2 regions of the Caulobacter sp. Root1472 genome follow, and region 1 is predicted to be linked to the other one. Evidence: riboswitches for the same ligand, from Rfam matches in the RefSeq annotation. Region 1 holds a riboswitch; the other holds the start of a gene.
What was found. Region 1 has a riboswitch for cobalamin ahead of ASD47_RS00930 (TonB-dependent siderophore receptor). Riboswitches for the same ligand answer to the same signal wherever they lie in the genome.
Positions count from the first base shown of each region.

Region 2: it holds a riboswitch for cobalamin, as region 1 does, so the genes downstream of both, metE (5-methyltetrahydropteroyltriglutamate--homocysteine S-methyltransferase) here and ASD47_RS00930 (TonB-dependent siderophore receptor) in region 1, are expected to answer to the same signal.

Region 1 is NZ_LMFX01000001.1:195,424-211,029, reverse strand. It holds gene ASD47_RS00985 (DHA2 family efflux MFS transporter permease subunit) at 1-299, shown strand, start outside; gene ASD47_RS00980 (TetR/AcrR family transcriptional regulator) at 351-959, shown strand; partial or broken gene ASD47_RS27335 (DUF2334 domain-containing protein) at 1,323-1,763, opposite strand; gene ASD47_RS00975 (glycosyltransferase family 2 protein) at 1,772-2,611, opposite strand; gene ASD47_RS00970 (TonB-dependent receptor) at 2,732-5,218, opposite strand; gene ASD47_RS00965 (FecR domain-containing protein) at 5,290-6,291, opposite strand; gene ASD47_RS00960 (RNA polymerase sigma factor) at 6,389-6,886, opposite strand; gene ASD47_RS00955 (hypothetical protein) at 7,096-7,566, shown strand; gene ASD47_RS00950 (TOBE domain-containing protein) at 7,574-8,374, opposite strand; gene modB (molybdate ABC transporter permease subunit) at 8,520-9,191, shown strand; gene ASD47_RS00940 (TauD/TfdA family dioxygenase) at 9,260-10,147, opposite strand; gene cobU (bifunctional adenosylcobinamide kinase/adenosylcobinamide-phosphate guanylyltransferase) at 10,921-11,436, opposite strand; cobalamin riboswitch at 11,486-11,688, shown strand; gene ASD47_RS00930 (TonB-dependent siderophore receptor) at 11,797-13,716, shown strand; gene cobD (threonine-phosphate decarboxylase CobD) at 13,719-14,705, shown strand; gene cobO (cob(I)yrinic acid a,c-diamide adenosyltransferase) at 14,702-15,322, shown strand; gene ASD47_RS00915 (ABC transporter substrate-binding protein) at 15,319-15,606, shown strand, end outside.
Region 2 is NZ_LMFX01000023.1:65,474-81,079, reverse strand. It holds gene ASD47_RS15345 (DUF2147 domain-containing protein) at 1-270, opposite strand, end outside; gene ASD47_RS15340 (DJ-1/PfpI family protein) at 334-1,029, opposite strand; gene ASD47_RS15335 (GlxA family transcriptional regulator) at 1,126-2,091, shown strand; gene ASD47_RS15330 (outer membrane protein) at 2,198-2,857, shown strand; gene ASD47_RS15325 (IS481 family transposase) at 2,854-3,795, opposite strand; gene ASD47_RS15320 (DUF1003 domain-containing protein) at 3,953-4,516, opposite strand; gene ASD47_RS15315 (DUF1508 domain-containing protein) at 4,659-4,838, shown strand; gene ASD47_RS15310 (SDR family oxidoreductase) at 4,958-5,767, shown strand; gene ASD47_RS15305 (cell wall hydrolase) at 5,724-6,845, opposite strand; gene ASD47_RS15300 (hypothetical protein) at 7,422-8,024, opposite strand; gene ASD47_RS15295 (HAMP domain-containing sensor histidine kinase) at 8,260-9,879, opposite strand; cobalamin riboswitch at 10,062-10,292, shown strand; gene metE (5-methyltetrahydropteroyltriglutamate--homocysteine S-methyltransferase) at 10,412-12,754, shown strand; gene ASD47_RS15285 (GFA family protein) at 12,992-13,405, opposite strand; gene ASD47_RS15280 (Lrp/AsnC family transcriptional regulator) at 13,508-13,960, opposite strand; gene ASD47_RS15275 (FAD-binding oxidoreductase) at 14,053-15,465, shown strand.

The DNA of each region.
Region 1 (15,606 bases):
CCGGCGCCTTCGCCACCTCGATGGTCAGCACCGTCTGGGCCGACAGCGGCAGCCGCAACCGCAGCGAACTGTCGGGCCTGCTGAACGGCGCGCAGGACACCATGGACCAGATGACGGCCAGCGGCCTGTCGCCCGACCAGGCGCGCGGTAACCTCGAGCAGATGGTGCAGGGCCAGGGCGTGATGCTGGCCACCAACCAGGTGTTCCTGGCCATGGCGGCGCTGTTCATCGTCGCCGCCTTCATCATCTGGCTGGCGCCGCGTCCCACGCGGGTGGCCGACACCTCGGCGGTCCACTAGGCGTCCTTCGCCCCGCCCTTTCCTCCAAGCGTTTCCACAAGGATCTCCATTGTGAAAGCCAAGCCCCAGACCTCCACCCCGGCCCATCGACCGGCGTCCGACCGCCTGATCGACGCGGCGACAGAGCTCTTCTACCAGCATGGCTTTCGGGCGATCGGCGTCGACGATATCGCCGCCCGAAGCGGCGTCACCAAGACGACCCTGTACCGATACTTCGAGTCCAAGGACGACTTGGCCGCCGCGTGCCTGACCCGGCTGGCGCTCGAGGACCTGGACCAGCTCATGGCCATCGCCAAGCGGCACCCCGACGACCCGGTGGCGCAGATCCGCGCCATCGTGACGGCGGCCGCGACCAAGGTGACCCAGCCCGGCTACCGCGGATGGCTGCTGTCCAATCTCGAGGCCGAGATCAGCGACCAGGACCATCCGATCCGGCGGGTCTCAAAGCTTTACAAGACCCGCCTGCGCGACCACTTGATCGAGACCGCCCGCCACGCCGGTTTTGGCGCGCCCGCCTCCCTGGCCGACGGCCTGTTGCTCCTGATCGAAGGGGTGGGCGCCAGTTGGCACAGCCTGGGCGCGGTTGGGCCGGCGGCCAATCTGACGCTGAACTGCGAGTTGCTGATGCAGGGACACCGCGCCGTGGCGCACGCAGCGTAGGGCGTTCACCCGGTCAGCGGCGCGTCTATCCGGTCTTAAGGTCATCCGGGCGCCCGAACTCTGGGGCGCAGGCTCGTCGAGGCTCATGCGCGCGACAGGCCTGGCGATGGGCAGGAACGCCTCGAGGAAACGCCAGGCGGGCTCGTCATGGTCCAGGTGGTGCGTCAGCAGGCCCAGCGGCTGGCCCCAGGCCCCGCTCGTCCGACGCTCGGCCAGCAGGCGGCGGGCCCGCAGCAGGAAACGGATCGCGCCCCGAAAGCGCGCCGTGGGCTTCCAGCGCATGACGTCCAGGTGGGCGTCCAGCCGATTGGGCTCGGCCGCGCGCCGCATTTCGCCGTAGCAGGACAACTCCAGGCCCTGCTGGTCCAGCGCCTGCTTCAGGGTGCGATGGGCGTTGTTCCAGGGCGGCACGAATAGGCGCGGCGTCACGCCGGCGCGGCGAAACACCTTCGTGGCCGCGCTCAGGTTCGACATCACGTCGGCCAGGCGGTCCTGGTCATTGACCTCGCCGGAGGGCTGTCCCGCCGGCGCGCGGTTCTCGTGGCGGAAGCCGTGGATCGCCAGTTCCGCGCCGGGAACCGCGGCGCAGGCCTTGGCCAAGGCCGCGATATCGCCGTCCGGCACGGCGGCGATGGTGATCGGCGCGTCGAAACGGATGGCGAGGGTCAGCAGGCGATCCAGGGCCAGGGTCGGTCGTCGCGCATCGTCGTCGCGCCACCAGAAGACTGGGGCCCGACCAGCGGCTTTCCAGCGCGCCAGTTCCGGCCCGATCACCCCGGCGATCAGAAGACGAAGCAGCGACATGGCGAGGCCTAGGCCGAATGCCCCAGCCTGGCGTCGTCGAGGTCCAGGCCGATCACCGCGCCCGGGCGCAGGGTCTGCACGCTCTGGCCGCCCAGCATCCGGATCTCGCGCGCCTTGAGGTTGGAAAGCACCGGATAAAGACCGGCCATGAGGGCGATCAGGAAGCCCATGTCGCCCTCCTTGTAGCCCTTGCGCGAGACATAGCACTTGTAGAACCGGCGCATGCCGCGGAACAGGTCGTCCCAGAGGCTCTTGATCTTGCCGCTGTCGGCCAGATCCTGACCGCGCAGAGCGGTGTAACGGTTGAGGCGCTGGACCATGTCGGCGATGTCGTCGTCGACCTTGTGCAGGATGGCGTTGGACAGCCGGCCGCCATAGGCGCCGGCGAAGGTAGTGCCGGGATGGACCCGTTCGTTCTTCCAGTGCTTGACGCCCTTGCGGAACAGCCGGGCCACCGAAGAGGCGCCGAACGAGCCGCCCCAGCCGTGGCGCACCAGTTGCGCGCCCACGAAGTTGTCTACCGGCACCTGGTACCAGTCTCCGGCGTCGGCGCGGGCGATCGTCTCGCGGATCTCCCGGGCCAGGGCCGGGGTCACCGCCTCGTCGGCGTCCAGCTCGACGATCCAATCACCGCGGCAGGCGACGACGCCGGCCTCCTTGCGCAAGCCCTCGACGGGGAAGATTCCGGAGACGACCCGCGCGCCCATCTTGCGGGCGATGGCCTCGCTGCGATCGGTGCAGCGATCGGCGACGACGACGATCTCGTCGCAGAACGCGAGCCGCGCCAGACACTCGGCCAGACGCGCCTCTTCATTGTGGACGCAGACAAGTCCCGACAGGACAGACATGTGATTTCCCCGACCTAGGGCGGCCTTCCAAACACACCCCGTCAGGAAATAAACGTCGCCCCACCCACGGAACCTCAGAGCTTTTTTTGCGTTTGCGGGCGCGAGAAGGCTTCGCGTTCCCTAAAACGTGCGAGAAACCGCGAAACTCCAGGTACGGGGGCGTAGCGGCGTGACCTGGCGCACCTGGCCGAAGCTGAACGGGTTACCGTAGGCGAAGGTGTCGCTCGAGGCGTTGGCGGGATTGGTCACCGCCAGGGTCCAGGTCCAGTCCCGCGTCGCCAACTCGGCCGACAGCCGGCCGGTGACATAGCCGCCCATCGACGGCGAGAGGCGGCGGTCGAAGGTCAGGCGCGAGCGGCCGACATATTCCAGCTCGCTGGTCAGCACCAGGCGTCGCGCGCGGGCCAGGTTCCGCTCGTACCGCGCCATGAGCCCGGCCGAGACGTCCGGCACGCCGGGCAGCCCGCTCTGGGCCGCCGAGGCGAAGTTGGGGTTCACCTTGCTCAGGCGCGGGCGACTGAACAGGGCGTTGGCGTCCAGGGTCAGGCCGGGAGCCGCCAGGACGGTCGCCTCGACCTCCAGGCCGGTGTTGCGGCCATCGCCGACATTGGCGGTGTAGGACAGGCCCGAGCTCAGATACTGGTCGGTCTGGATGTCGGTCCACACGTCGTGGAACAGGGCGGCGCGCAGGATCATGCGGCCGTCGCCGGGCCGGAAGCTGCCGCCGATCTCATAGTTGCGCAGGTGATCGGGCTTGAACGCGCCGCGCAGCGCCGACGGCGCGACCAGCCCGCCCGAATTGAACCCGCCGGAGCGATAGCCTTCCGAGGTCAGCAGATAGACCAGGCCTCCGTTCCAGGTCCTTTGGAGCGAGAGTTTCGGCGAGACGCCGGTGAACCGCGCCTTGCGGTCAAGGGCGCGCGACTGGCCCGGCGCCGGCGCCTCGACCGACGAGGTGGTGTGCACCTCGCTGCTGAAGGCGCGGCCGCCGAGGCTGGCCGTCCAACCGCCGCCCAGGTCGTAGGCGGTCTCGCCATAGAGGGCCAGCTCTCGTCGCCGGTCGCGGCGGGCTTCCAGATAGATCAGGCGCGAAGGATCGAAATAGGTCCGCGCCCGCAGTTCGCCGTCGGAGTCCTCCAGGCTGGCCAGGCCGTAGAGCCCGAACAGCCACCGGAAGCGGTCGGTGTCGGGAGACGACAGCACCACGTCCTCGACCAGCAGTCGCACCTTGCTGGCCTCGTCGAACAGGCCGACGTCGAGGGAGTCTCCTCCCGCGCCGTTCAGCGCCGCGGTGGCGTCGAACCGGCTGGCGAACCGATGGCGGACATAGCCGGTCGACGACACGAACCGGCCCCAGTCGCCCGCCCCCGTGACCGTCACCGCGCCCTGCTCCAGGACGTTGTCATGGGTCTCGCGCACCTGGTTGGCGCGCTTCTGGCCGCCCAGACTGGGGGTCGTATACTGGCTGTCGGTGGCGTGCAGGTCCTGGCGCGCGCCGGACAGCTGGATCGACCATTCCGGATCCAGCGCCACCGCCAGGGCGGCGCGACCGCCGGTCCGCGTGGTGCGGTCGACATTGGAGAGGCGCAGGTTGACGTCGTCGACATAGCCGCCATCCACGTCACTGTAGCCCGCCAGGCGAAGGGCGGCGCGGCCGGCGGCGATCGGCAGGTTGACCACGCCCTCGAAGCGACTGCTGGGCGAGCCGGACTCGGTGACGGCCGCACCGGCCAGCAACGATCCCGACCGTTCGTCCAGCACCGGCTTGGCGGAAACGATGCGGTAGACCCCGCTCAGCGAGCCGCCGCCATAGAGCGCGCCTTGGGGCCCGCGCAAGATCTCCACCCGGTCGACATCGATCAGCCGCAGGTCCGGATCGGGGGCGTTGTAGGTCAGCGGAATGTTGTCGAGGTAGGTGCCGACCGTCTGCTGAGTGCGGCCGGTGAACGTGCCGTCCGACAGGCCGCGCAGCATGATCTTGTTGCGCGCCGCCCCCAGGTTGGTGGTGATGAAGCCGGCGGTCTGCTGGGAGATGCTGGTCGTGTCGATCGCGCCGGCGTCGCGCAGCCGCGTGGCGCTGATCACGCTGAGTCCGCCGGCCGCCGCGCCCAGGCGGGTCGGACGCTTGGTGGCGGTGACGATGACGCTGTCGATGGCCGGGGTCGCGACCACCGGCGACGGGGCGACGGCGTGCGGCCTCTCCGCCGGCTCCGGAGCTCGTGTCGCCCGTGCGGGACGGATGCTGACCGTGGCGTTGTCGAGGATCTCGAACCGGCACGCCGCCCCCGCCGTCACCGCCTGGAGCGCCTGGCGCAGGGTCAGGACTCCGACCACCGCCTCGCTGCGTCCCGGGCAGGACGAGGCGCCGCCCAGGGTCACCCGCGCCCGGACGCCCAGGTCAATCAGGGCTTCCGACCGGGACTTCGCCGGGATGTTGAAATTGAACCGCGCCGAGGTCGCGGCGGCTTCAGTCACCAGGGCCAGGCTGGACGCCAGGGTCAGGACCAGGACGGGACCGGAACGGCGCAGGCGGACGACGGCGATCGCGCCGGGACATCCCGGATCGTCAGGCCGACCGCGAAGCTGGGATTCCGTGTCCGAAATCATCGGGCTCCAGCTCTATCCCCCTAGAGCTCAAGCTTCGCGCTTCGAACGATTCCGGTTCCGTCAGCAAGACCCTAGCGCGCCCGGATCACGATGGCGTCGTCGGTCGTCGTCGTTCGTACCGGAAGCAGGTGCGACAGTCGGTCGACCATCGCATCCTGGTCATCGACGATCAACACGCCGGAAAGTCGCAGGTTGGCGGCCTCGGCGTCGGCCAGCTTCACCGGACGCGGGAACAGCCGGTTCATGTCGCCGGCGATCTGCGAAAGCGGCTGGTCGCGATAGATCAGCCGGCCCTTGCGCCATCCGGCGATCTCCTCGACGGCCACGGCCTGGACCCGGGCGTCCGCCCTCTGGCCCTTGCGGTGCGAAAGTCCTTGCCCCGGTCGCAGCCGGAACGGCGCGGCGTCGCGGGGCAGGTTGGGACGCACCTCGACCAGGCCCCGCTGGACGTTGACCGCCACCTGGCCGTCGCGTTGCCTGACGTCGAACTGGGTGCCGACCACGCGCACTTGGGTGTCGCCCGCCGAAACCAGGAACGGCCGCGAGGCGTCCTCGGCCACGTCGAAGAAGGCCTGGGCGTCGTCCAGGTGAACGCGGCGCGCGCGGCGCTCGAACCGCACGGTCATCCGCGAGGCGGCGTTCATCTCGATCCGGGAACCGTCCTCCAAGGCGACCGTCCGACGCTCGCCGACGCCCGTGACATAGGTCGTCTCGTGGGCGCCCAGCAGGCCGCTGCCCGGCAGCAGGATCGCGCCGGCCACGAAGGCGGCGGCGATCGCCGCGCCGGCCGACCAGATCCAAACCCGCCGCGCCGGCCTCAGCGGGACGACCTTGCCAAGGGAGGCCGTCAGGGGTTCGGCGGCGAGTTCGGCCTGGGCCAGGCGGCTGTCGAGCGTGAGCCGGTCGTCGAAGGTCAGCACGGCGTCATAGGCCTGGGCATGGGCCGGCGAGGCCGTCAGCCAGGCGTCGAAATTCAGCCAGTCGCGCTCGGTGACCGCCTCGCCCTGCAGGCGGACGAGCCAGTCGACAGCTTCGGCCATCTCCGCATCGATGTCCGTTTGGGCGCGCGTCATTTCGCTCCGTCCTGACGCCAAGCCGCGTCCTTGCAAGGATAAGACGTCACCAAGGCGGCGAAACCTCCACAAGCTGTGTCAAAACCAGGAAACACCCTCATGCCAGCTTCGCCATCAGCGCCTTCAGGGCAGCGCTCACATGCTTCTCGACCGAGCTGCGGCTGACGCCCATGGCGACCGCGGTGTCGGCGTGGCTCAGGCCTTCCAGCTTATGAAGCTTGAACGCACGCGCGACCTGGGGCGGCAAGGCGTCGACCGCCGTCATCATCGCGCTCAGCCGCTGCCGGCCGGCCACGACCTCCTCGGCCGACGGGACATCGGCCACCTGTTGGTCGCCCAGCACAGTGCCCTGCAGGCTGCGCCATCCCTCGTCGCGCGCCCCAGCCCGCGATTGGCTTCGCAAGCGGTCGAGCATCAGGTTGTTGGCCATGCGGAACAGCAGGGCCGAGCCGTCGCCCTCGACCTCCACGTCGCCCAGGGCCTGGACCTTCAGGTACAGGTCCTGGATCAGGTCCTCGGCCTCGCTGGCCGAGCGAAGCTTGGCGGCGAAGACGCGCACCAGATTGGCCCGCTTCTCGCCGTACAGCCGGATCATCGGCGTGATCGATCGAGGGTTTGCGGACAGCGCGGGCTCCAGAGACTCAAGGCGGACGGACGGGTTGCGGCCAAACCTCAACCTAGGCTGCTGGCGCGCACCGGTCCAGCGCGCTGGAGGCGGGAAGTTGCGATTGACTCGCAATTAGGTGGGGCGCTAAATGCGAACCAGTCGCAACAATGAAGGCGACGCTCGTCCGAGAGGCTGCGATGACACCCGATCCCATGGCGCCGCGTTGGACCGCCGGGCCGACCGTCGGTGAAAGGCTGCTCCTCAGCGCCATGCGCCAGTGGGCGGCGCTGAGGTCGGCGGGCGAGCACCCCACGCGCCTGGTCGCCCAGGCCCTGGCCTTTCGGGCGTCCAACCGGACTGGCGGCCTGTTCGTCGCCTGGATGCAGTCGGTGGAGGCCAGCCTGCGGCGGCCGATCCAGGTGGAATGCCCGGCCTGTGGCGGCATCTCCACCGACGAGCAACGGCTGATGGTCTCCTGCGGACTGGCGGGAACGGCGACGGCGGCGGGCGAGGCCCTGCTCGAGCCGTTGCTGGTCGACGCCCAGCCGACCATGGTGCTGGCGCGCGCTCTGAACGCCGCCCTGCGGGTCGACGGCTATCCCCTGCCCGCCCGCCTGCGCCAGGAGCCGGACGACGCCCCGGCGCCCGAGCGGGCCACGGTTCACTGACGACCGCCTATTCAACGGCGAGGATGACGTTGGACGGCGCGATCGTGGCCGTGGCGCGGGCGCCGACAACCAGCGTCGCCTCGGACGCCGCCACGGTCGCGACCAGGGTCTTGCCGGCCGAGAGGGCGAGCGTGACCTCGCTGACCTCGCCTCCATCCTCGCGGTCGACCACCGTCCCGGCCAGGCGGTTGGTCTCGCCTTCGGACGGATCATCGTCGCCCAGGACGACGAAGCTGGACTTGATCAGGGCGACGGCGGGCTTGCCGACCGCCAGTCCCAGTTCCTCGCGGCTGCGACGGGTGATGATCGAGGCGATCGCCAAGCCCTCGCCCAGGTCGATCGAGACCCGGGCGGTGACCTCGCCATCCGCGATCGCCGCCACCGTTCCGCGCAAGGCGTTGCGCGCGCTGGTGCGCAGGCCCAGACTCCAGAACAGGTCGCCCAGGCCCTGGCCGATGTCCGGCTCCGGCGCCGCCAGGCCCGCCTCCAGCCGCGACAGGGCCGCGCCGATCTCGCGCTCGACCTCGCGAAAGGCCCGGATGACCGCCAGGCCGCGCGGTGTGACGATCGCCGCCCCACCCGCCTTGCCGCCGGCGTTGGCGACCACCAGCGGCGCGTCGAACAGGTTGTTCAGCGCCTGGACCCCGTCCCAGGCGCCCTTGTAGCTGAGGCCCAGCTGCTTGGCCGCCGCGCTGATCGAGCCCAGGCCGCCGATCGCCTCGATCAGGGCGATGCGCTCCAGGCCCACCCGCGCCAGGCCGCCGCGACGCAGGACCAGGGACGCGCTCAGATCACCGTCGATGGACATCGAAAACCTCGTGGCGAAGGTGACCTGGATCGGAAAGCTCGTTATGTAATCTGGCTACATAACCGAGCGCCCTCGCGGACTGAAGGGCTGGAACCAAAGCCATGCCCAACCGCCCGCCGCCGATCAAGCTCAAGGCCCGGTGACCGTGCTGGAGGTCGCATGGCTTACGGCTCGGTTGGCGAGCGTCACCACCCTCCTGCTGCTGGTGTTGTCCACGCCCCTGGCCTGGTGGCTGGCGCGGGGACGGTCGCGCTGGAAGGCCCCGGTCGGGGCGCTGGTCGCCCTGCCAATCGTGCTGCCCCCGACCGCCCTGGGCTTCTACCTGTTGATCGCCCTGGGCCCGCAGAGCCCGCTGATCGCCCTGCTGCATCCGTTCGGGGTGAGGACCCTGGCCTTCACCTTCCAGGGCCTGGTGATCGGGTCTCTGGTCTATTCGCTGCCGTTCGCCGTCCAGCCGCTGCGCAACGCCTTCATCGCCGTGGGCGACGAGCCGCTGGAGGCCGCCGCCACCCTGGGCGCCTCGCCCTGGGCCGCGTTCATCAGGGTGGCCCTGCCGCTGGCCCTGCCCGGCTACGCCGTCGCCGCCCTGTTGGTCTTCGCCCATACGGTCGGTGAGTTCGGGGTGGTGATGATGCTGGGCGGCGGCGTTCCGGGCCAGACCGAGGTGCTGTCGATCGAGATCTACCGGCTGGTCGAGGCCCTGGAGTGGGACAAGGCCCACAAGCTGGCCGGCGCCCTGCTGGTGTTCGCCTTCCTGGTCATGCTCAGCCTGCTGCTGATGGAGCGCCGGGTCGACACGCGCGCCTCGCGCCCCTGAGAGCCTATCAGGTTTCCTCGATAAGTCCTTGATTTGGATGGCGACACCAAATCCAAGCTGTGGTCGTTTCAGAAGGGAACGTCCCCCTGGATCGTCACCCGCTCGACGACGCGCTCCTGCGGCCAGTAGTCGAGGATGGCGTAGTGCTGGGTGGCGCGATTGTCCCAGAAGACGACGGCGTTGGGCGTCCAACGGAAGCGGACCTGGTATTCGGGGGTCTTCACGCGGTCCAGCAGCTCGGCCAGCAGCCTGGCGGCCTCGTCCTCGGGCAGGCCCAGGATCCGTGTCGTGAAGACCTTGTTGACGAACAGGTGCTTCTCGCCGGTCTCGGGGTGGGTGCGGACCACCGGATGGACCTGGACCGGATGGGCCGCGCGCAGTTCCTGGCGCCTGGCCTCGTCGACGCGGTAGCCGTAGCTTTGCAGGATATCGTGCTCGGCCTTCAGAGTCGCCAGTTGGTCCTTCAGCTGGTCGGGAAGGTCGCGATAGATCGCGGCGGTGTCGGCGAACAGGGTGTCGCCGCCCTGGGCCGGCATCTGGCGCATGCGCAGCACCCCGCCCATCGACGGCGCGGGGCGGAAGGTGACGTCGGTGTGCCACTTGTTGGCGGCGCGGACGATCGGCACGATCTCCTCGCGCAGCTTCATGCCGTCGGCGGCCTCGATGTGCAGGATTTCGGGAAAGCCGGGCACGTGAGCGGTGACAGGATGACCTTCCAAGTCCCCGAAATACCGGCCGAAACGGACATGGTCCTGATGGCTGATGTCCTGGTCGCGGAAGAACACCACCTTGTGGCGCAGCAGCGCCGTCCGGATCGCGGCGACGATCTCCGGCGCCAGGGGGTGGCGCAGATCGACGCCCGAGATCTCGGCCCCAAGCACGGGCCCCTCGGGCGTGACGGTCAGGCCGGCATAGTCGAGCGTCTCGGAAGCGGCGATGGGGGCAAAGGCGTTCATGGCGTCCTCCCGGCGCGCCGCCCGTCCGTGCGAACGGCGTCTGTTTCGTGCAGACTTTAGTACCCGCCATAACAGCGGTCTTTTGGTTTCAACTTCAAGCGCTTCCGTCCCTCCCCCTGTGTGGGAGGCGATCGCGCAGCGATCGGTGGGGGGAGTCGTAGGATGCTCGATCTGGGTCGCGGCCATAACCCCATCACTCCCCCCACCGTCGGCTTCGCCGACACCTCCCCACAGGGGGAGGATCTAGGACGCACGGCTTCGTCGCCTTTCGGGATCTCCCGAAAGGAGGGGTGGGGAGGCGCGAGTGTGCGTTTCGGCTAGACCTGACCGCTCCGCGAAACCGTTTGTCTCAAGGGACGGCGATTGAGGGCTTGTTTCATCCCGATCGACGTTTCCCCTCAGGCGGGCAGGATCAAAGTCGCCCGGAAGGGGCCGTCGGCGACTCCGACTGATCCTGGAACAGGCCGGTTTGAACTCCCAGCCCCGTCAACCCGCCTGTCCCGCCATCGCCCCCCGACAAGCCTTGGAGCCTTCTGAGCCCCGCCGCCCGCCGCGGTCCGATCGCCAGGCCCAGGCGGCCCCGCTCGGTTCCATCCCCATCGCCTGCTTGAGCCGGTACCAAGAGCCCTCCCCCGCGATGGAGACGAGATCAGTATGAGACGGGTTTGAGCTCCGAGGACTTGTGACGCTGATTATTTTTCAGGGCGTTGAGATCGTTGATGTTCTTTGCGTCCGCGACGGGGATGGAGCGCCGTCTATCCCCGTCTCAACACCTATTTCAGGCGCAGAGTCAGCCCGGCGACGACCAGGGTCACCGCGTCGGCGGCCTGGGCCAGGGCCTGGTGCAGGCGGCCCGCCTCGTCGCGAAATCGCCGAGCCAGGGTGTTGTCCGGCACGATGCCGAACCCGACCTCGTTGGAGACCAACCACAGCGTTCCCGGAAACCGTCCGGCCGCCTCGACCAGCCCGGCGGCCGCCGTCGCCACGTCGCGTTCGGCCAGCATCAGGTTCGACAGCCACAGCGTCAGGCAGTCGACCACGACGATGTCCTTCGCGCCCAGCGGCGCCAACGCACCTGCGATATCGAGCGACGCCTCCAACGTCGTCCAGGCCGGACCCCGGTCCTTCCGGTGGCGCGCGATGCGCTCGGCCATCTCCGAATCGAAGGCCTGGGCCGTGGCGATCATGACCAGCCGGCCTTCGGTTTCAGAGGCTAGAGCCTCCGCCGCCGCCTGGGCGAAGGCGCTCTTGCCGGATCGGGCTCCGCCCAAGACGAGGGTAAACGGCAAGATGTGCTCCAGATCTCCAGCCAGATTGACCGTGTGCGACGCAACATATAGTGCAGCTCTCGCGACAGGTTCCTCGAAAGAGGATGAAAAGGGAACTCGGGTGCGAAACCCGGGCTGCCCCCGCAACTGTAAGCGGCGAGCCCGCGCGTCACTACGCCACTGACCGTCCTCTTCAAGAGAACGATTGGGAAGGCGACGCGCACCGGCCTTGACCCGCGAGCCAGGAGACCTGCCCGTCGCGGTCGTCCTTCGTCCGGCCGGGGTGCGCCGTACGATGGGGTTCTTTCCCCCGAGGCGACATCGTCAGGCCGGTCCGGATCCCCGGGCCTGCCTTCGTTGCCGCGCACGGAGGACTTGAACATGCGCCCGATTTCCATCCTGGCCCTGGTGGCCGCCCTGCCTGCCTTGGTCCTGCCCAGCCAGGTCCTGGCCGCCGAGCCCCTCGACGAAACCAACGCTGTCGACCAGGTGGTCGTCACCGCCGGCCGCGCCGCCGACAAGCTGTCGGAGGTCCCGGTCAGCATGACCGTGATCACCGCGCAGACCCTGCGCCAGCGCCAGGCGGTGGTGGTCTCCGACCTGCTGTCGCGCACCCCCGGCGTCAGCGTCACCCGCAACGGCGGCGTCGGCGGTTCGACCCAGGTGCGCATCCGCGGCGCCGAGAGCGACCAGACCGCCGTGCTGATCGACGGCGTCAAGCTCAACGATCCGTCGGCGACCGGCGGCGGCTACAACTTCGCCACCCTGCTGGCCGGCGACGTCGACCGCATCGAGGTGCTGCGGGGCCCGCAATCGACCCTGTGGGGCAGCCAGGCCATCGGCGGCGTGGTCAGCATGATCACCAAGACCCCCGACGGGCCGCTGTCGGGTGACGCCACGGTCGAGGGCGGGTCGCGCGCCACGGCCTACGCCCGGGTCGGGGTCGGGGCCGGCGGCGCCTGGGGCGGGTGGCGTCTGGCGGCCGGGTCCTACACCACCGCCGGCGTCTCCAACTTCGACAAGGCCATGGGCGGCCAGGAGAAGGACGGCTACCGCAACGCCGCCGTCAGCGGCCGCCTGGACCTGAACGTCACCGACTGGGCCGCTCTCGACGCCCGCCTGTCCTATGCCCGGGGCCGCAACGAATACGACAGCTCGCTCCCGGCCCCGCCCTATGCGCTGGGCGACACCGCCGACTATGGCAAGACCAGGGAGCTGGTCGGCTATGTCGGGACGCGCCTGTCCAACTTCGATGGCGCCCTCAGCAGCCGCATCGGCTACGCCTACACCCAGACCGACCGCGACAACTACGACCCCACCCTGAGCGCGCCCAAGACCTTCGACTCGCGCGGCACGGACAACAGCCTAGAATACCAGGGCACCTGGACGATCAATCCCGTCTGGCGCGCGGTGTTTGGCGCCGAGACCGAGCGCACCTGGTTCCGCACCGCCTCGCCGTCGTTCAGCCCAGACGTCGATCGCCACGCCACCGGCATGGACAGCGTCTATGGCCAACTGCAGGCCAAGCCGGTCGAGGGCCTGACCCTGACCGGCGGCGTTCGCCACGACGACCACGACACCTTCGGCGGGGCCACCACCTACCAGGCCGGCGCGACCTGGAGCCCGAACGGCGGAACCACCGTCTTCCGCGCCAACTATGGCGAGGGCTTCAAGGCCCCGTCGCTGTACCAGCTGTACAGCGACTACGGGAACATCGACCTGAAGCCGGAGGCCGCCAAGAGCTGGGACCTCAGCGTCGAGCACAGCCTGCTGGACGGCCGCCTGCGCGGCGCGATCACCTATTTCAACCGCGACACCAAGAACCAGATCGACTTCCTGTCCAATAACACCCCGCCCAACTACGGCGGTTACGCCAACACGGCCAAGACCCAGGCCGACGGCGTCGAGGTGGAAGGCAGCTTCGAGGTTAATACCCGGCTGACCCTGTCGGCCAACTACACCAACATGGACGCGGTCAATAGGTCGGCCGGCCCGAACTACGGCAAGGACCTGGCGCGCCGGGCCGGCGAGACCGCCTCGGCGGACGCCGAACTCAGCTTCGCCAACGGCCTGACCGGCGGGGTGACGATGCAGTATGTTGGCCACAGCTTCGACAACCCGTCCAACACCCGGCGGCTGAAGAGCTATGTCCTGACCGACGTACGGATCGCCTATCCGATCAACGAGACGTTCGAGCTGTACGGCCGGGTCGAGAACCTGTTCGACCAGCACTACGAGACCCTCTACGGCTACGGGACCCTGGGCCGCGGCGCCTTCGCTGGCGTTCGGGCGCGGTTCTAGCCGTGACCACGCCGGCGGCCTTCCTCGGCCACGGCGGACGCCTTGGGGCGGCGTGTGCGGCCTGGCCGAATGCGCCGACGCCATGGCTGGACCTGTCGACGGGGATCAATCCGCGCCCCTACCCGATCCCGGCCCTTGACCCCGAAACCTGGTCGCGCCTTCCTGATCCGGAGTCCTTGCGGAGACTGGAGCGGATCGCGGCCGCGGCGTTCGGCGTCGAGGATCCGGCCCGGGTCGTCGCGGCGGCGGGCAGCGAGGCGTTGATCCGCCTTCTGCCCCGCCTGCTGACCGCGCGGTGCGTGGCGATCCCGGCCCGGACCTATGGCGGCCACGCCGACGCCTGGCGGGCGGCGGGCGCCCGGATCGTCGACCTGGACGAGACGGCGGCCGACCTGCGGGTGCTGGTCAATCCGGACAACCCCACCGGCCGCGTCCTGTCGGCCGACCAGGTCCTCAACCTGGCCGACGGACCGTTGCTGGTGGACGAGGCGTTCGCCGACCTCGATCCGCCGCGCTCGGTCGCCGTCCTGGCCGGCGCGACCGGCCACGAAGGGCTGATGGTCCTGCGCTCGTTCGGCAAGTTCTACGGCCTGGCGGGCGCGCGGCTGGGCTTCCTGGTCGCCGAGCCGGCCCTGGCGACCCGCGTCCGCCGGGCGCTGGGCGACTGGCCCGTCTCGGGTCCGGCGATCGCCGCCGGCCTGACGGCCTATGCCGACACCGCCTGGGCGGTCCAGACCCGCCTGCGCCTGATCGAGGACGCCGCGCGGCTGGACAGCCTGCTGGACGGCGCCGGCTTCACGATCGTCGGCGGTACGCCGCTGTTTCGCCTGGCCCAGGCCGCCGACGCGTCCCGCCGTTTCGAGATGCTGGCCCGCGCCGGGATCCTCACCCGCCCCTTTCTCTGGGACGAGACCCTGATCCGCTTCGGCCTGCCTGGCCCGCAGGCGGACTGGCTCCGCCTCGCCGACGCCCTGGAGAACCTCCGATGAGCGACGACCTCAACATCCAAGACCTGAACACCAAGCACGCCCAAGCCATGAAGGCCCTCAAGGCCGAGCGCGACGCGATGATGCAGACCAAGACCCTCGAGAAGGGCCTGCTGCTGGTCCACACCGGCGACGGCAAGGGCAAGTCCTCCGCCGGCTTCGGCATGGTGGCCAGGAACCTGGGCTGGGGCCTGAAGGTCGGGGTCGTCCAATACATCAAGGGCAAGTGGAAGACCGGCGAACGCCTGTTCTTCAGCAAGTTCCCCGACCAGGTGCGCTACGAAGTCATGGGCGAGGGCTTCACCTGGGACACCCAGGACCGGGCGCGCGACATCACCGCGGCCCGCGCCGCATGGCTGGTCTCCCAGGAGATGATCGCCGACCCCAAGCTTGACTTCGTGCTGCTGGACGAGATCAACATCGCCCTGCGCTACGACTATCTCGACATCGACGAGGTGGTGGCGGTGCTGAAGGCTCGCCCCGGCGACAAGCATGTCTGCCTGACCGGCCGCAACGCCAAGCCGCAGCTGCTGGAGATCGCCGACCTGGTCACCGAGATGACCCTGGTCAAGCATCCGTTCGAGCAGGGCTTCAAGGCCCAGCGCGGGGTCGAGTTTTGACCGGCTTCACCCGCCGCGCGGCGGTCGGCGCGGGGCTGGCGACAGGCTTCCTGGGCGGCGTCGCCAGCGCCGGCGCCCTGCCCCGCGTGGTCTCGCTGAACCCCTGCCTGGACGCCGTGCTGGTCAACGTCGCCGACCGCGGCCAGGTCGCGGCGCTCAGCCACTATGCCCGCGACCCGCAGCAGTCGAGCATCGCCAGGATCGCCCTGGGCTATCCGATCACCTACGAAAGCGCCGAGGAAGTGATCGCCCTGCGCCCCGACTTGGTGCTGACCGCCGCCCAC
Region 2 (15,606 bases), on a different contig from region 1:
GAAATCGCGCAGCAGCTGCAAGCCGACCAGGTCGGGCGTCCCGCCCTTCCGGGCGTCGGCCTTGGCGTCGTCGTTGGCCCAGACCACGACGCCGCAGGCGCGACCGCCGCCGCAGGGCTTGATCTCGACATGGACGCTGTTCTTGGGATTGCGCCAGACGCCGTAGGTGAACGGCGCGTCCTGGGCCGAGGCCGGCGAAACGGCCGCCAAACCAGCCGCCAGACTGGCGGCCGCGGTCAGTCCGACGAGAAACGACTTGATCCGACGCATTCACGATCTCTCCGCTTGAGAGCGTTGTGAGGCAGGTTCGTGTCCGGATCAAGTCGGCCGGGTCTATTGAACCCGCAACGCCTCCCCCGCCCTGCGCGCCGCCGCCCACCGCTCGTCCATGCCGCGGTCATAGATCGCCTGGACGCGCTCCAGCACGGCTGGCGGGGCGGTCTCGGGGCGGCCGGCGTGGAACGGCGGATCAGGGGCGTATTCCACCGCCAGCTGGACGGCCTGGGCGGTCTCCGCGCCGGCGATCTCGGCCACGACCGTTAGGGCGAAGTCGATACCGGCCGTCACCCCGCCGCCCGTGAAGACATTGCCGTCGCGCACCACCCGGGCCGGATCCGGCGTCGCGCCGAACAGGGCCAGTTGGTCGCGCCAGGCCCAGTGGCAGGCCGCCTTTCTCCCCTGCAGCAGCCCGGCCGCGCCCAGCAGCAGCGAGCCGGTGCAGACCGAGGTGACGTAGCGCGCGCCGGCCGCCAACCGCCGCAACGCCTTCAGATAGGCCTCGTCGGCCATCGCCTGGGTCACGCCGAAGCCGCCCGGCACGCACAGCAGGTCGCAATGCTCGATATCGGCCAGCCGCGCCACGCGGGAAAACACCAGGCCTTCGGCCTCGATCTCGCCGCCCGCCTGGCTGGCGATCACCACCCGGGCGCCGGGCAGGCGGCTGAGGATCTGGTGCGGGCCGGTGAAGTCCAGGTGGGTGACATCGGGAAACAGGGCGAACACGATGTGGAACGGCGGCGGTTTCGGCATAGGAGCCCTCCTGTTGACGCCGCAGCATCGCCCGCCTAGCGTTCGGCATAAATGACATAGTTCCCTCGAAATCCGCCAATCCCGAAAGACGACGCCATGACTCGCGACATCGGCTTTCTGATCTTCCCGGACTTCCAGTTACTGGACGCGGCGGGACCGATCGCGGCGTTCGAGATCGCCGAACGGTTCGCGCCCGGCGCCTATCGCCTGCATGTCCTGGCCCGTGAGCCAGGAAGGGTGGCCAGTTCGTCTGGAGCGGCGATGTATGCCGGGGCCTTGGAAGACGCGCCGCCGCTGGACACTCTGATCGTCTCGGGCGGCGAGGGAACGCGGTCGCCGGCGATCTGCGAGGCGACCCTGGCCTTCGCCCGCGCCACCTTCCGCACCGCCCGTCGCACGGCCAGTGTCTGCTCCGGAGCCTATGTCCTGGCCGCCGCGGGCCTGCTGGATGGTCGCCGGGCGACAACCCACTGGCGGCGTTCCAAAGACTTCCAGCGCCGCTATCCGGCCGTGCGGCTGGAGCCCGACAAGATCTTCGTCCAGGATGGGTCGCTATGGAGCTCGGCGGGCATCACCGCCGGCATCGACATGGCCCTGGCGATGATCGGCGCGGATCTGGGCGAGACGATCGCCCGGGGCGTCGCCCAGCAGTTGGTGGTCTATCACCGCCGGCCGGGCGGCCAGTCCCAGTTCTCGGCCCTGCTGGAAATGCAAGGCGGGCGGTTCGACGACCTGCTGGCCTGGGCGCGCGAGAACCTGGCCCTGCCGCTGACCGTCGACCAGATGGCCGAGCGGGCGGCGATGAGTCCGCGCAACTTCGCCCGGCTGTTCGCCACGGAGACGGGGACCACCCCGGCCAAGGCGGTCGAGCGCCTGCGCGTCGAGGCCGCACGCGCCCTGCTCGACAGCCAGCCCCTGCAGGTCGAGGACGTGGCCCTGGAGACCGGCTTCGGCGACCCGGAACGCATGCGTCGCGCCTTCCTGCGGGCCTTCGGCCAGCCGCCGCAGGCGCTGCGGCGCGCGGCCCGCGGCGCGCAACCGGATGTTGCAGCGGCGCCATAGCGCGCAACAAACAGCAAAGCTTGGACAACCTGAGATTTACGCCGCTGGCGAAGCCCCCTATCGCGACGCGGTCCGATCCCGGACCAGTACCTTTTCGGGGGATTTCATGCGTCTGTTCATCACCACCGCCGTGGCCGCCCTGGCCGTGGCCGGCGCCGCCGCGGCCCAGACCGCCGGCTCGCCGCCCGCCTCGGCCGCGCCCGCCAGCGGCCAGTACATCGCCGTCTCGGGCGGCCTGATCGGCAAGACCGACTACGACTACGGCTTCGCCAACGGCTGGTCGGTGGACGCCGACGTCAAGTCCGGCGCCCAAGGCGCCATCGCCTGGGGTTCGTCGATCGGCGCCAACTGGCGCGGCGAGATCGCCCTGGGCTATCGCAGCCAGAAGGTCGACTCCGCCCTGACCTCCAATGTCGGCGTGTTCGCGGCCAGCGGCGGCAAGGTCAAGGCGCTGAGCGTCGACCTGAACGGCTATTACGACTTCCCCGTCTCGGGCCCGGTGAAGCCCTATCTGGGCGCCGGCGTCGGCGTGGCCCAGGTGAAGATCGACGACGGCCTGCTCGACGACAAGGGCGACGCCCTGACCCTGCAGGCCATGGCCGGCGCCAGCGTCGCGGTCTCGCCGCGCATCTCGCTGTTCGCCGAAGGCCGCTACCAGTACACCGGCTCGATCAAGGTCAAGACCACCAGCCCGGCCGGCGAGCGGCACGAGAAGCTGAACATGACGGCGCCCGGCGCCGTGGTCGGCGCGCGCTTCGCGTTCTAGGTGTCGTTTCCAAGAAGGTTGTTCACACGCTGCCAGGGTGTGAGGCCTTTGATGCCGGAGTGGGGTCGGGCGAGATTGTAGCTGTCTGTCCAGGGCTTGATGGCCTTGGCGCGATCGTCCGAGCAGGCGTAGGGCCGGCCATAGGCCCATTCTCGCAGGCTGGTCTGGATGAAGCGCTCGGCCTTGCCGTTGGTGCGGGGCGTGTAGGGCCGGGTTCGTACGTGCTTGGCGCCGGCGGCCTGCAGGGCCTGGGCGAACAGCTGTGAGCGATAGGCCGAGCCGTTGTCGGTCATCACCCGCTGGACGGCGACGCCATGGGCGGCGAGCCAGGTGATGGCCCGCTGGAGGAAGGCGGTGGCGTCGTGCTGGCCTTCAGACGGCAGGACCTCGGTGTAGGCCAGGCGCGAGGCGTCATCGACGCAGACATGCAGGAAGTCCCAGCCAGCCTTGCGCGAGCGGCCTTTGCGGCGGTCGCCGGTGACGCGATGGCCTTCGACGTTGAATTTGCCCAGCTTCTTGATGTCCAGGTGGATCATCTCGCCGGGCGCGGCGCGCTCATAGCGGACGATCGGCGCCTTCGGATCCAGGGCCGACAGCCTGCCCAGGCCCAGCCGGCGCAGGATCAGCCCCACGGTCGAGCGGGCCAGGCCCAGGGCCCGGGCGATGGCGGGGCCCGTCATGCGCTGACGACGCAGCGCCTCGATCTGGCCGACCACCCCGGCGGAGGTCCTGCGCGGACATCGGCGCGGCGCCGAGCTGCGGTCGTGAAGCCTTCGCTCGCCGCCCCGCCGATGCCGTTGCAACCACTTGCTGGCTGTGCGCCGCGACACGCCCGAGGCTTCGGCGGCCCGCGCCACCGACCAGCCTTGCTGCTCAATACGGGCAATCATCAGGGCTCGACCAACAGGCGTCAGCCGAGCATTCTTGTGGATGTTCATCCGGGGGGACCTCCGGCCAAGGTTGGTGCTTCGCAACCCCAGCTTCTCAGCCGCTCCTCGGGTGAACAACCTTCATAGCTTCGACATCTAGGCCGCGGCGTAAGGCGGGGACAGGCGCATGCGCCTGTCCCCGACCGCGCCCGAACTCAGCCCGACCTCAGCCCCGTTCTTCCGCCATCTTGGCCACCTGGGCCTTGAGGATCTCCAGCGTCTCGGTGTTGCAGCGCAGGATCTCGACCATCTCGGTCTCGCGCAGGGCGTCCAGCTTGTCGTGCAGGCGCATGATCTCCAGTTCGGCGCGCAAGTTGACGACATAGTCGTGCTCGGCGTTCAGCCGGTCCTTCGTGGCCTGGCGGTTCTGGCTCATCATGATCACCGGCGCCTGGATGGCGGCCACGGTCGACAGGATCAGGTTCAGGAAGATGAACGGATAGGGGTCGAACGACAGGTGGAAGGGCTTGAGCCCGACGTTCAGCGCGATCCACAGCGCCAGGCAGGCGCAGAACCCGCCGATGAACGCCCAGGAGCCGCCGATCGCCGCGACCCGGTCGGCCAGCCGGTCCCAGAAGCTTCGGTCATCCACCAGCAGCGCCTTGTTGAGCCCGGTCGGAGCCTCGGCGGCGATCAGGTCGATGACGCTCCTCTGCACCGCCGTCAGGCCGCTATAGGGCGTGGCCAGCAGGTCGCGCGACAGCTGGTCGAGGCGTTGGTCAGGGGTCATGGGGCGCTGGTCCGTGAAGGTTTGTAAAAGATGTGTCCTCCAGATGAATTGTGAAGTCTTGCGCGATTGACGCTCAGCTTTGCCGGAGCGACGCTGCGGGGTCGGTTCGTCGACACAACAAAGAGTCTCAAGGGAGCCCCCCATGGCCCACAAGTTCCAGATCAAGAAGAACAAGGCGGGCGAGTTCGTCGCCTATTTCGTCTACAACAGCGAGACCATCTTCTGGACCGAGGGCTACGCCTCGAAGGCCTCGGCCAAGAACGCGATCGACTCGATCATCAAGAACGGCCCTGGCGCCGAGGTCGACGACCAGACCGACTGAGCCGCTCCAATGCAGCGTCATCCCCCGCGCGAAGCGGGGGATGACGCTATCGCGGGACGCTTGACCCCGCCGCCTTCTCCGGCGTCTGATCGCTGATAACAAACAAGGGGAGGCGCGCCATGACCACCGCTAATGACCGCAAGGCCGTCTTCATCACCGGCGCCGCCAGCGGCATCGGCCTGGCCAGCGCCAAGCGCTTCGCCGCCGAGGGCTGGTTCGTCGGCCTCTCCGACATCGACACGACAGGCCTGAAGGCCGCCCTGGCCGCGGTCGGTCCCGGCAACGGCGCGACCTTCGCCCTGGACGTCCGTGACCGCGCCGCCTGGACGGCCGTCTTGGCCGACTTCTCCGAGCTGACCGAGGGCCGCCTGGACGTATTGCTCAACAACGCCGGCGTGGCCCGGTTCGGGCCGTTCGACAGCCATCAGGACGTCGACATCGACCTGCAGCTGGACATCAATCTCAAGGGCGTGATCAGCGGCGCCCGGGCCGCCCTGCCCTGGTTGAGGGCGACGTCCGGCTCGCGGCTGATCAACATCTCGTCCTGCGCGGGCCTCTACGGCTCGCCTGGCCTGGCGGTCTATTCGGCCACCAAGTTCGCGGTGCGGGGACTCTCAGAGGCCCTGGACATCGAGTGGAAGCCGCATGGCGTCAGTGTCGCCTGCGTGATGCCATGGTTCGTCGAGACGCCGATCCTCAACACCGGCGCGCCCGGCAGCAACCAGAACATGGCCGACGCCCTGCGCGGCGGCGGCCTCCCGGTCTATCTCGTGGAGGACGCCGCCGAGGTGATCTGGCGGGCCGTCCACGGGAAAGAGCTGCACTATTTCGTCGGCAAGCGGGCCCGGCAAATGCGCTTCGCCAGCAACCACATGCCGAGCGTGGTCAGGAAGCAGCTCCGCTCGCGGCCGGTCCTGCAGCAGCCTTGACCGCGTCGCCCGACGGGGACGAGGTCTTGGTCGGGTGCATGGCGGGCGCGGAAGCCGGCTCGGAGACCGGGCCCAGCGGACCGCCCATGCCGCCGGCGACGGTGGCGGGCTTGTCGGACGAGACCACCACGGCGCTGGCCAGCTGGATCGGGGCCGACTTGCCGTCGGCGGACGGCGGCGGCGTCAGGTTGACCAGGGTGATGGTCGGCAGATCGTCGGCCGACGACGGGCGCGGCGTGCGGCTGAAGGCGTCGGGCGCGCCGGAGCGGCCGCCGAAGCGATAGAACACGTGCATGCCCACCTGGGCGACGCGCAGCAGGCGCGGTCCCCAGCCCGGCGCGACGCCGGTGGTGTGGAAGTGGGTGGCGGCCCCGACCTCGGTCATCACCGCGCCGGACAGCGCGCGAGCGGCGACCTTCTGAGCCCGGTTCCAGGCCCCGCGTTCACGCGGCGCGCGCATCGAACCGTTGCAGGCGAAGCTGAACTGGCAACCGCGCGTCGAGGCGCCCTGGAACACCACGCCGCAGATCGATTTCGGGAACGAAGGGTGGCGTACGCGGTTTAGAACCACTTGAGCCACGGCCGCCTGGCCGCTCGGGGTCTCGCCGCGGGCCTCGTAATAGACCGCCTCGGAAAGGCACTCGAGTTCACGCGAGCTTTCCAGAGCGTTTGTCAGGCGAAACGGGGCGACGGCCGGATTGAACGGGCCTCCGAAGCTGGCCCGCAGCAACAGCGGCTGGCGCTGGCTGTCGGATTGCTGGCGCTGTTCGAGGCGCTCGACCAGCAGGGCCGACTGTCGGTCCCGCTGGGCGCCGCCGGCGACGGTGTAGGGATCGTGACGACGGGCGATAGCCAGCGCGCCGGCGTCCATCCGCGACGCGGCCTGATACAGCGCCGCATCGGAGAAGTTCCCCTCGGCGCCGTCGGCCAGGCGAGATACGCGTGCGTGCTGACTAGCGGCCTGGGCCATGCCCCCCGCAAGGTAAACGCCGCCGAGGGCCAGACCCGTGGCCGACCCAACCAATACGGCGCCGATCAGCGCGCGCGCGTCTGCGCACGTCTGCGACTTGATATTCAAAACTCGTGTCCTGCGCGGCGAGGGCGGTCCGCCCCCCGACAAAAACGCCTTCAGAGACCCGGAAAAAGCACTGTCGGGCAGCTCTGAAAGCGGAGGTTCGGCCGGTTCACGATCGTGGCCGAAGTCCTGCTTATGACCGCCTTATGACGCATCCGGCCACGAGTCGCAAGCGCACGCGGCGCCGCAGCCTGAATTTTGGCCGCCCGCGCGACAGATGGATTGGTTAATTGTTTGATTCTAACGAAAAAACGCGACAGTCCCGAAATTCCGGTCCGCGACGAATATTCACCTCCGAGGATAGACTTCCGCCGCGTCGCTCTCAACGGAACCACCGCTCCGGATCGCCGTTACTCTACCGCACAGGTGTAATTGTCCTGGAGGACATAATGACTGCTCTGCGCTGGGTTCCGCTATGGGTTGCGACGGCGTTAAGCCTGTCGGCCTGCGGACACGACATGGAGCAACGCGCAGCCAGTGGCGCGCTGGCTGGAGCGGTGGTGGCGGGCCCCGTGGGCGCGGTGGTCGGAGCCAGCGCGGGGGCCGTGGTCAACACGGTAGCGAAGTAGGGCGGGCTGCTCAGAACCGCTTCACGCAGGTGACGCCGGCGCGCACATTTTGATCGTCTCCGCGGGCGTCCGCATCCCCGGTCATCCTCAGGCGGCAGCCCTTCTCGGGACGGCGCACCAGATAGGGCGTGGGATCCTTCGCGAAGCGGCCGGAAGGGTCCAGATTCAGCCGTGCGGTGGCCGGTGCGACGCCAGCCCAGCGCTCCGCCTCGCAACGTTCGCGCTCCTGTCGCGAGAACGTCGGCCGATTGCAGCCGCCCAGCCCGCGGAGGGCTTCCCGCCCACTCGCGGCAAGACCACCCGCGCCCTGCGCGGCCGCTTCGGGCGCGGCCCCTTCGAGCCCGACGTCAGCGACCGCGGTCCCTTTCGGCCTGGAAGGCGCGATGTTCGACATGGACGACAAGGACGATCCGGGCGGGATCGGAAGCGCGTCGCTGGTCCGCGCCACGACACGGCGGCGAACCGGACGAGGCGTCTCGCGATCTCGGTCCAATCTTGAGGGCGTGATCAGGACGACCTGGAGAGGCGGCGGCTGATCGTAGGCGGGCATGTCCCGCGCGGCGTAATGCAGGAGACAGGCGAGCAGAACGGCGTGCAGCAGGGCGGAAGCCACGAACCCGGCGACGCGCCAAGTTCCGTCCCGGCCCGCTTGGCCTCCTCGCGTCATGTTCCCGCGCCCCCACCCGACGCGCGTACTCCGCTGGAAGTTGCAGGCCGAAGTATGGCCCGTTCATGGCCCCACCGGAGCGCGGCCGGGTGACGATGCGACCGCAGACGCCGCGCTCATGTCGATCCCGGATCTTCGCGCCGCGGCTGTCCGGAGCGGCCGCGAAAATGGAACGAAAGCCCTAAGCCGACCTTAAGCGCCGGAGCCGCGGCGTCGCCGGCCCGGTCGCCTCGACCTCGGCCTTGGGAACCGGGACCGTGATCTCGACCGTGAAACGGCTGCCCTGGCCTAAGGTGCTCTCGACCCCGATTTCGCCCTGCATCAAGGTGACGATCTGCCGGCTGATGCTCAGCCCCAGGCCCGTGCCCTCGTTTCGGTCCGCCGCGTCGCCCGCCTGCTCGAACGGACGGAAGACGCCGTCCAGCTGGTCCGGCGCGATCCCGACACCGGTGTCGTCGACGGCGAAACGCAGGCGCGCGGTTTCCCCCATGGCTTCGACGAGACTGACCCGCAGGTCGACCCGACCGCTGGCGGTGAACTTGATCGCATTGCCCAGCAGGTTGATCAGGATCTGCCGAACCCGCTTTTCATCCGCCTCGACTCGCCGCGGGACGTCCGGATCCAAGCCGACGGCGAAGTCCAGGCCTTTGTCACGCGCCGGCAACCGGAACATCTCGCCCGCGCCCGCGACGCAATCATGCAGGTCGAAGGGCGCGACCAGCAGCTCGAACTTGCCGGCCTCGATCTTGGCCACGTCCAGGATGTCGCTGATCACGGCCAGCAGGTGCTCGCCGCTGGCCTGCACCGTCTTGACCGCCGCGCGCTGCTTGGCGTCCAGCGCGGTGCGCTCCAGCCAGTAGGCGTAGCCGATGATGGCGTTGAGCGGCGTGCGCAGTTCGTGGCTCATATTGCCGAGGAATCGCGACTTGGCGCTGCTGGCGGCCTGGGCGGCGGCGTGGGCCTCGGCCAGCCGGCCGGCCTCCTCCGCTTGACGACGCCTCCGGGCCTCGTAGTCGCCGCGCATGTGCAGGAAGCGCCAGACCAGGAAGCCCGCCGACAGCACCAGCCAGAGCCCGAGGATGACAAGGTAGAACTGCTCGGTCGAAAGGTACGATCCTTCGAAGGTCAAGTCGTCGACCAAGATCGCCAGATGGCCGACCTTGGCGCCGCTGGTGGAGATGGCCACGGAACGGACCGTCTCGAGGTTCGGCGCGGCCTCGGCGGTCGAAAGGCCGTGGCTGGCCACCCACCATTCCTCCGGCGCCAGCTGGTTCAGCGGCAGGCGCACTTCGTTACGGCCCTGGACGACAGGGATGTCCATCGCCAAGGGCATCTGCTCGCCCTTCAGTTTTGCCTGTACGGCCGCATTCGGCGAGGTCTTCACGACCAGCCTCAGGCGGTCGCCCTGCCCCTGGTAGGAAAAGCGCAGGACGATGGTCTGGAAGCGCGAGAGGTCCAGGCCGTCGGTCTGGCCCCCGACGTCCAGCGCCAGACCGTAGCCGCAATAGGGATAGGCCGCGTCCTGGCGGATGTCGCACGACCAGGACAGGGGCTTGCGCGGATCGACGGAGACGATGGTGCGCCCGCCGTTTTCAGCGTCGGAATAGCCGTAGGTCGCGAACCGGCCCGACTGTGAGGACAGGACCAGGGTCTGGCTGGTGATGGCGCTCTTGCCCAGCACAGCGGCGAACGACACGGCCACCAGCAGGAAGATCGCGGCTTCCAGGCGCAGATCACCGTAACCCCGCCACGGCTTGCGAGCGCCTTGGGCGGCGACGCCGAGATCCGTTGGTTGCCGCAAGACGCCCTCCCCTTCCCCGCGCTCGCAAGGAAGCCCACACACCAAAGGGCAGCCTTAGGGGAAGCATCGTTTCCCGCAGGTTTAAGGATCGCCGGGTGCGACATTTTGTTAGGGCGGCGCCGGCCCCTCGAAATCACATAAAGATATCCTTATGTCCCTCTTGACGCCGGGCGGGAACGCGCGCCTTCTGGGCGGGTCGTGGTCTGCGGGCGTTCGCGCGTCCGCAGCTAAGAGGGAAGTCGGTGAGGGTCTTGAAAGCCCGAATCCGGCGCTGCCCCCGCAACTGTGAGCGGCGAGCCGCTGTCCGATACGTGTCACTGACGCGCCGAGCTGGATCGGTGGCGTGTCGGGAAGGCCAGGACAGGGGCGCTGACCCGTGAGCCAGGAGACCTGCCCCGACAGATAACGTCCTCCGGCGGGGTGTCCGGTCTGGTCGCATGCCAAGGCGTGACCGGACCCCATGGCCCGTGCGCGTCCCCTCGCGCGCGTCCCGACCCGCCTCCGCCATCACACCGGCAGAGGCTTTTCGAACATGACCGTCACCGTCGCCACCCTGGGCTTTCCCCGCATCGGACCGCACCGCGAACTGAAGTTCGCGCTTGAGAACCATTGGGCGGGCAAGACCAACGCCCAGGCGCTGCTCGCCACGGCCGCCGCCCTGCGCGCCGGCGCCTGGACCCGCCAGGCCGCCCTCGGCGTGGTCCATGTGCCCAGCAACGACTTCTCGCTCTACGACCATGTGCTGGACACCAGCGTCATGGTCGGGGCCATTCCGGCGATCTACGGCTGGACAGGCGGCCCGACCGACACCGCCGGCTACTTCACCATGGCGCGCGGCGCGCAAGGCGGCGCGACCGAGGCGGCCTGCGCCCACGGTCACGCGCATCACCAGGGTTCCGGCTTGCCGGCCCTGGAGATGACCAAGTGGTTCGACACCAACTACCATTACCTGGCCCCGGAGGTGTCGCGCGACCAGGCCTTCGCCCTGACCTCCACCAAGCCGATCGACGAGTTCCTGGAGGCCCGGGCGCTGGGCGTCCACACCCGCCCGGTGCTGCTGGGCCCGGTCACCTTCCTCAAGCTGGCCAAGACCAGGGACGAGGACTTCTCGCCGCTGTCGCTGCTGTCGGCCCTGGTCCCGGTCTATGCCGAGATCCTGGTCCGGCTCCAGCAGGCCGGCGCCGACTGGGTGCAGATGGACGAGCCCTGCCTGGCGCTGGATCTGACCGACTTCGAGCGCGGCGAGCTGCGCCGCGCCTATGGCGCCCTGACCCATGCCGCGCCCGGCCTGCGCCTGATGCTGACCAGCTATTTCGGCGCCTATGGCGACAACCTGGCCACGGCGGTGAACCTGCCGGTCGACGGCGTCCACGTCGATCTGGCGCGCGCGCCAGAAGAGCTCGACGCGGTCCTGGCCCTGGCGCCCGAAAGCCTGGTGCTGTCGCTGGGGGTGATCGACGGCCGCAACGTCTGGCGGGCCGACCTGCCGGCCCTGCTCGATCGCCTGGACCCGATCGTCTCGCGGCGCGGCGGCGACCGGGTGATCCTGGCGCCGTCCTGCTCGCTGCTGCACGCGCCGATCGACCTGGACCTGGAGACGGCGATCGATCCGGAGGTCCGCCAGTGGCTGGCGTTCGGCGTCCAGAAGATCGAGGAGCTGGTGGTGCTGGCCACGGCGCTGAACCGGGGCCGGGCCGCGGTGGCGTCCCAACTGGCCGCCAGCGCGGAGGCGGCAAAGGCGCGGCGCGCCTCGCCCAGGATCCACGACGCGGCGGTGGCCGCGCGCCTGGCCGCCACCACGCCGGACATGGCCCGGCGCCGCTCGCCGTTCGGCCGTCGGCAAGCGGTGCAGATCGCGCGCCTGGACCTGCCGGCCTTCCCCACCACCACCATCGGCTCGTTCCCCCAGACCGAGGCGGTGCGCCAGGCGCGCTCGGCCCACGGCAAGGGCCAGCTGAGCGACGTGGACTACACGGCGTTCCTGCGCGCCGAGACCGCCCGCACTGTCGCCTGGCAGGCCGAGATCGGGCTGGACGTGCTGGTCCACGGCGAGTTCGAGCGCAACGACATGGTGCAGTATTTCGGCGAGCAGCTGTCGGGCTTCGCCTTCACCCGCCACGGCTGGGTGCAGTCCTACGGCTCGCGCTGCGTGCGGCCGCCGATCCTGTTCGGCGACGTCTCGCGCCCGGCCCCGATGACCGTGGACTGGTGGGCCTACGCCCAGTCCCTGACCGACCGGCCGGTGAAGGGCATGCTGACCGGCCCGGTGACCATCCTGAACTGGTCGTTCGTGCGGGACGACCTCCCCCGGTCCGTGGCCTGCCGCCAGATCGCCCTGGCCATCCGCGACGAGGTGGCCGACCTGGAAGCGGCCGGGGCCAAGGTCATCCAGATCGACGAGGCGGCCCTGCGCGAAGGCCTGCCCCTGCGCCGGGGCGACTGGGCGGCCTATCTGGACTGGGCGGTCGACTGCTTCCGCCTGGCGGCGTCGGGGGTGGCCGACCACACCCAGATCCACACCCACATGTGCTATTCGGAGTTCAACGACATCATCGCCGCGATCGGGGCGATGGACGCCGACGTCATCTCCATCGAGACCGCCCGCTCGAAGATGGAACTGCTGGACGCCTTCGAGGCCTACGCCTATCCGGCGCAGATCGGTCCAGGCGTCTACGACATCCACTCGCCGCGCGTGCCCGCCGTCGGGGAGATCACCGACCTGCTGAAGGCCGCCGAGGCGCGGCTGTCGGCCGGCCAGCTGTGGGTCAATCCCGACTGCGGCCTGAAGACCCGCCAGTGGCCCGAGACGCAGGCCGCCCTGGCCAACATGGTCGAGGCGGCGCGGATCGTCCGCCGGTCCGTCGTTCCGGCCTGACGGCGGCGGGAACCTCTGCTCGCCAGGCTCAGGATGGCTTGGCGAGCGGGGCCGACCCGCCGCCGGGATTTCGACAAGCCCGGGCGGCGCTGGCATTCTGGCCCGATGACGGAGCTCTTCCGACTTGCCGGCGCGGTGCGGAGAGACCCTGGGGCCGGCCGATGGACGCCGCCGCGCTGAACGCCCTGGTCGCCGCGGCCTACCAGGACGTTCGCGCGCGGCTGCGGTCCGAATAGATCAGTTCGGCATGCCGTCGAACTGCGGCAGGTCCAGCGGCCTGTTCCAGTCCAGCCGGCGCGCGGTGAACATCTCCAGCTTGGGCGCGATCAGGTCCGGCCGATCCAGGCTGCCCAGTTGGACGAAGACCGCGCCGGGAAAGCCGTCGAGATTGCTGGTGAAGACCCGTGACCCGCAGTCCGGACAGAAGTTCCGATCCAGCCCGTTGCCGGAATTGGCGACATAGTGGAACGCCTTGGGCTGGCCGCTGAGCAGGTCGAAGTCGTCGGCCGGCACCGCGAAGAAGGTCGCCATCTCGCCGCCCGAGGCCCGCTTGCAGTCGTTGCAATGGCAGTTGGCGACGAACGTCGGGTCGCTGTCGAACGCGAACTTCACGGCGCCGCAGGCGCATTGGGCCGTATATTTCTTGGGCATTGTCTTCTCCATTCGGTCTGACGAGGAAGGCGAGAAGTCACGCAAGGGGGGAGACGCCCCAGCGGCGATTTTCCATCGCCGTCCGCGTCGCGCAAGCGGGCCTCAGCGATCGAACTTGGTCGACAGGATGATCGACGAGGTCGTGCGCTCGACCCCCGCCACATGGCCGATCCTGTCGAGCACCTCGTCCATCTGCGCGACCGTCGCGGTGGCGGCGATGGCGATCATGTCGTAGTCGCCGCTGACCGAGTGCAGCAGCCGCACCTGCGGGATCGCGCGCAGCGCCGCCTCGACGGCGCGGGCCTCCTTGGGACCGATCTTGATCATCACGTGCACGCGCACCGCGCCATGGGCGTGGTCGGGCGCCAGGCGGGCCGTATAGCCGACGATCACCCCGCTGCGTTCCAGCCGCTCGATCCGGCTTTGCACCGTGGTGCGCGAGCGGCCGACCCGCCGGGCGAGTTCGGCGGTCGAGGCCCGGCCGTTCTCCCGCAAGGCGGCGATCAGCTTCTCGTCGATGGCGTCGATCGTCATTATGTTGGCGGAAGACTGCATTTCGCCGAGATCCTGCCGTCAAACCGACGATCCCGCCACTAGGATTCGACGGAATGGCGGAGATGATGGCCGCCCCTGGAGTTTGCGCTTTCGTGCTGGACCAAGTTCACCAAGACGCCCTGGCCGCCCTGGTCGGTCCCGGCGGCCTGATCCTCGATCCGGCCGACCGCGCCGCCTACGAGACTCCTGCGCGCTACGCCGGCGGGGCGGCGGCGGCGGTCGTCCGCCCGGCGACCACGGCGCAGGTCTCGGCGGTGGTCGGCTATTGCGTGCGCTACGGCCTGAGGTTCGTGCCGCAGGGGGCCAATACCGGCCTGGCCGAGGGCTCGACGCCGGACGCCAGCGGGACGCACCTGGTGCTGTCGCTGGATCGCCTGGCCGGGCCGCTGGAGATCGACGTCGCCGACCGCACGGCCACGGTCGGGGCCGGCGTGCGGCTGTCGGCGCTGAACGCGGCGCTGGAGCCGCATGGCCTGTTCCTGCCCATCGACCTGGGCGCCGATCCCACCCTGGGCGGCATGGCCGCCACCAACACCGGCGGGGCGCGGTTCCTGCGCTATGGCGACATGCGCCGCCACGTCCTGGGCCTGGAAGTGGTGCTGGCCGACGCGGCCGGCACGACGCTCCAGCTCTCGCACGGCCTGCGCAAAGACAACGCCGCCGTCGCCCTGCGCCAGCTGTTCGTCGGCGGTTGTGGCGCGTTTGGGATCATTACCCAGGTGACCGTCGAGGTTCACCACCGCCCCCGCCAGACCGCCGCCGCCCTGCTGGTCCCGCGCGACATCGAGGCGGTCCTGCCGCTGCTGCAGGCGTTCGAGGTCCAGGCCGGCTCGACCCTGACGGCCTTCGAGGGCCTGTCGAAGGCGGCCATGACCCGGGCCATCGACCACGTGCCGTCGCTGAACAACCCGTTCGCCGGCGGCGTTCCCGACTACGCCGTATTGGTCGAGTTGACCCGAACCTGGGCCCCGCGCGAGGGCGAGGTCTCGCTGGACGAGGTGCTGCAGCAGATCGCCGGCGACTTGCTGGAACGCGACGACGGCCTGCTGGTCGACGCCCTGTTCGGCCCGGTCGAGAAGATGTGGGCCCTGCGCCATTCGCTGTCGGAAGGCCTGCGAGCCAGCGGGCCGGTCGTGGGCTTCGACCTCAGCTTCCGCCGCCGCGACCTGGCCCGCTTCCGCCGCGAGGCCGTGCTGATGCTGGAGGCCGACTTTCCCGACTACGCCCTGTGCGACTTCGGCCACGTGGCCGACGGCGGGGTGCACTTCAACCTGGTCGGCCCGGTCGAGCCGGGGCGGCGCGCGGCCCTCCGCGAAGCGGTGCTGACCCTGGCCGTCGACGGCTTCGGCGCCAGCTTCAGCGGCGAGCACGGCCTGGGCCGGGCGTTCCAGGACGCCTACGACCGCTTCACGCCGCGCCTGGTCCAGGACTATTCGGCGACGGTGGCGGCGGTGTTCGGGACGGGATCGGCGGCGGTTCGGCTGGGGCCGGCTTTGAGATCGTGAGCTTTCCCCTTACCACCGCTCATCCCGGCGAATGCCGGACCCAGATGGAATGGCTTTGAGGTGGGTTCCTCAAACTCAGTGCTGATCCAGCCCCACACACCGCCATGGGATCTGGGTCCCGGCATTCGCCGGGATGAGCGG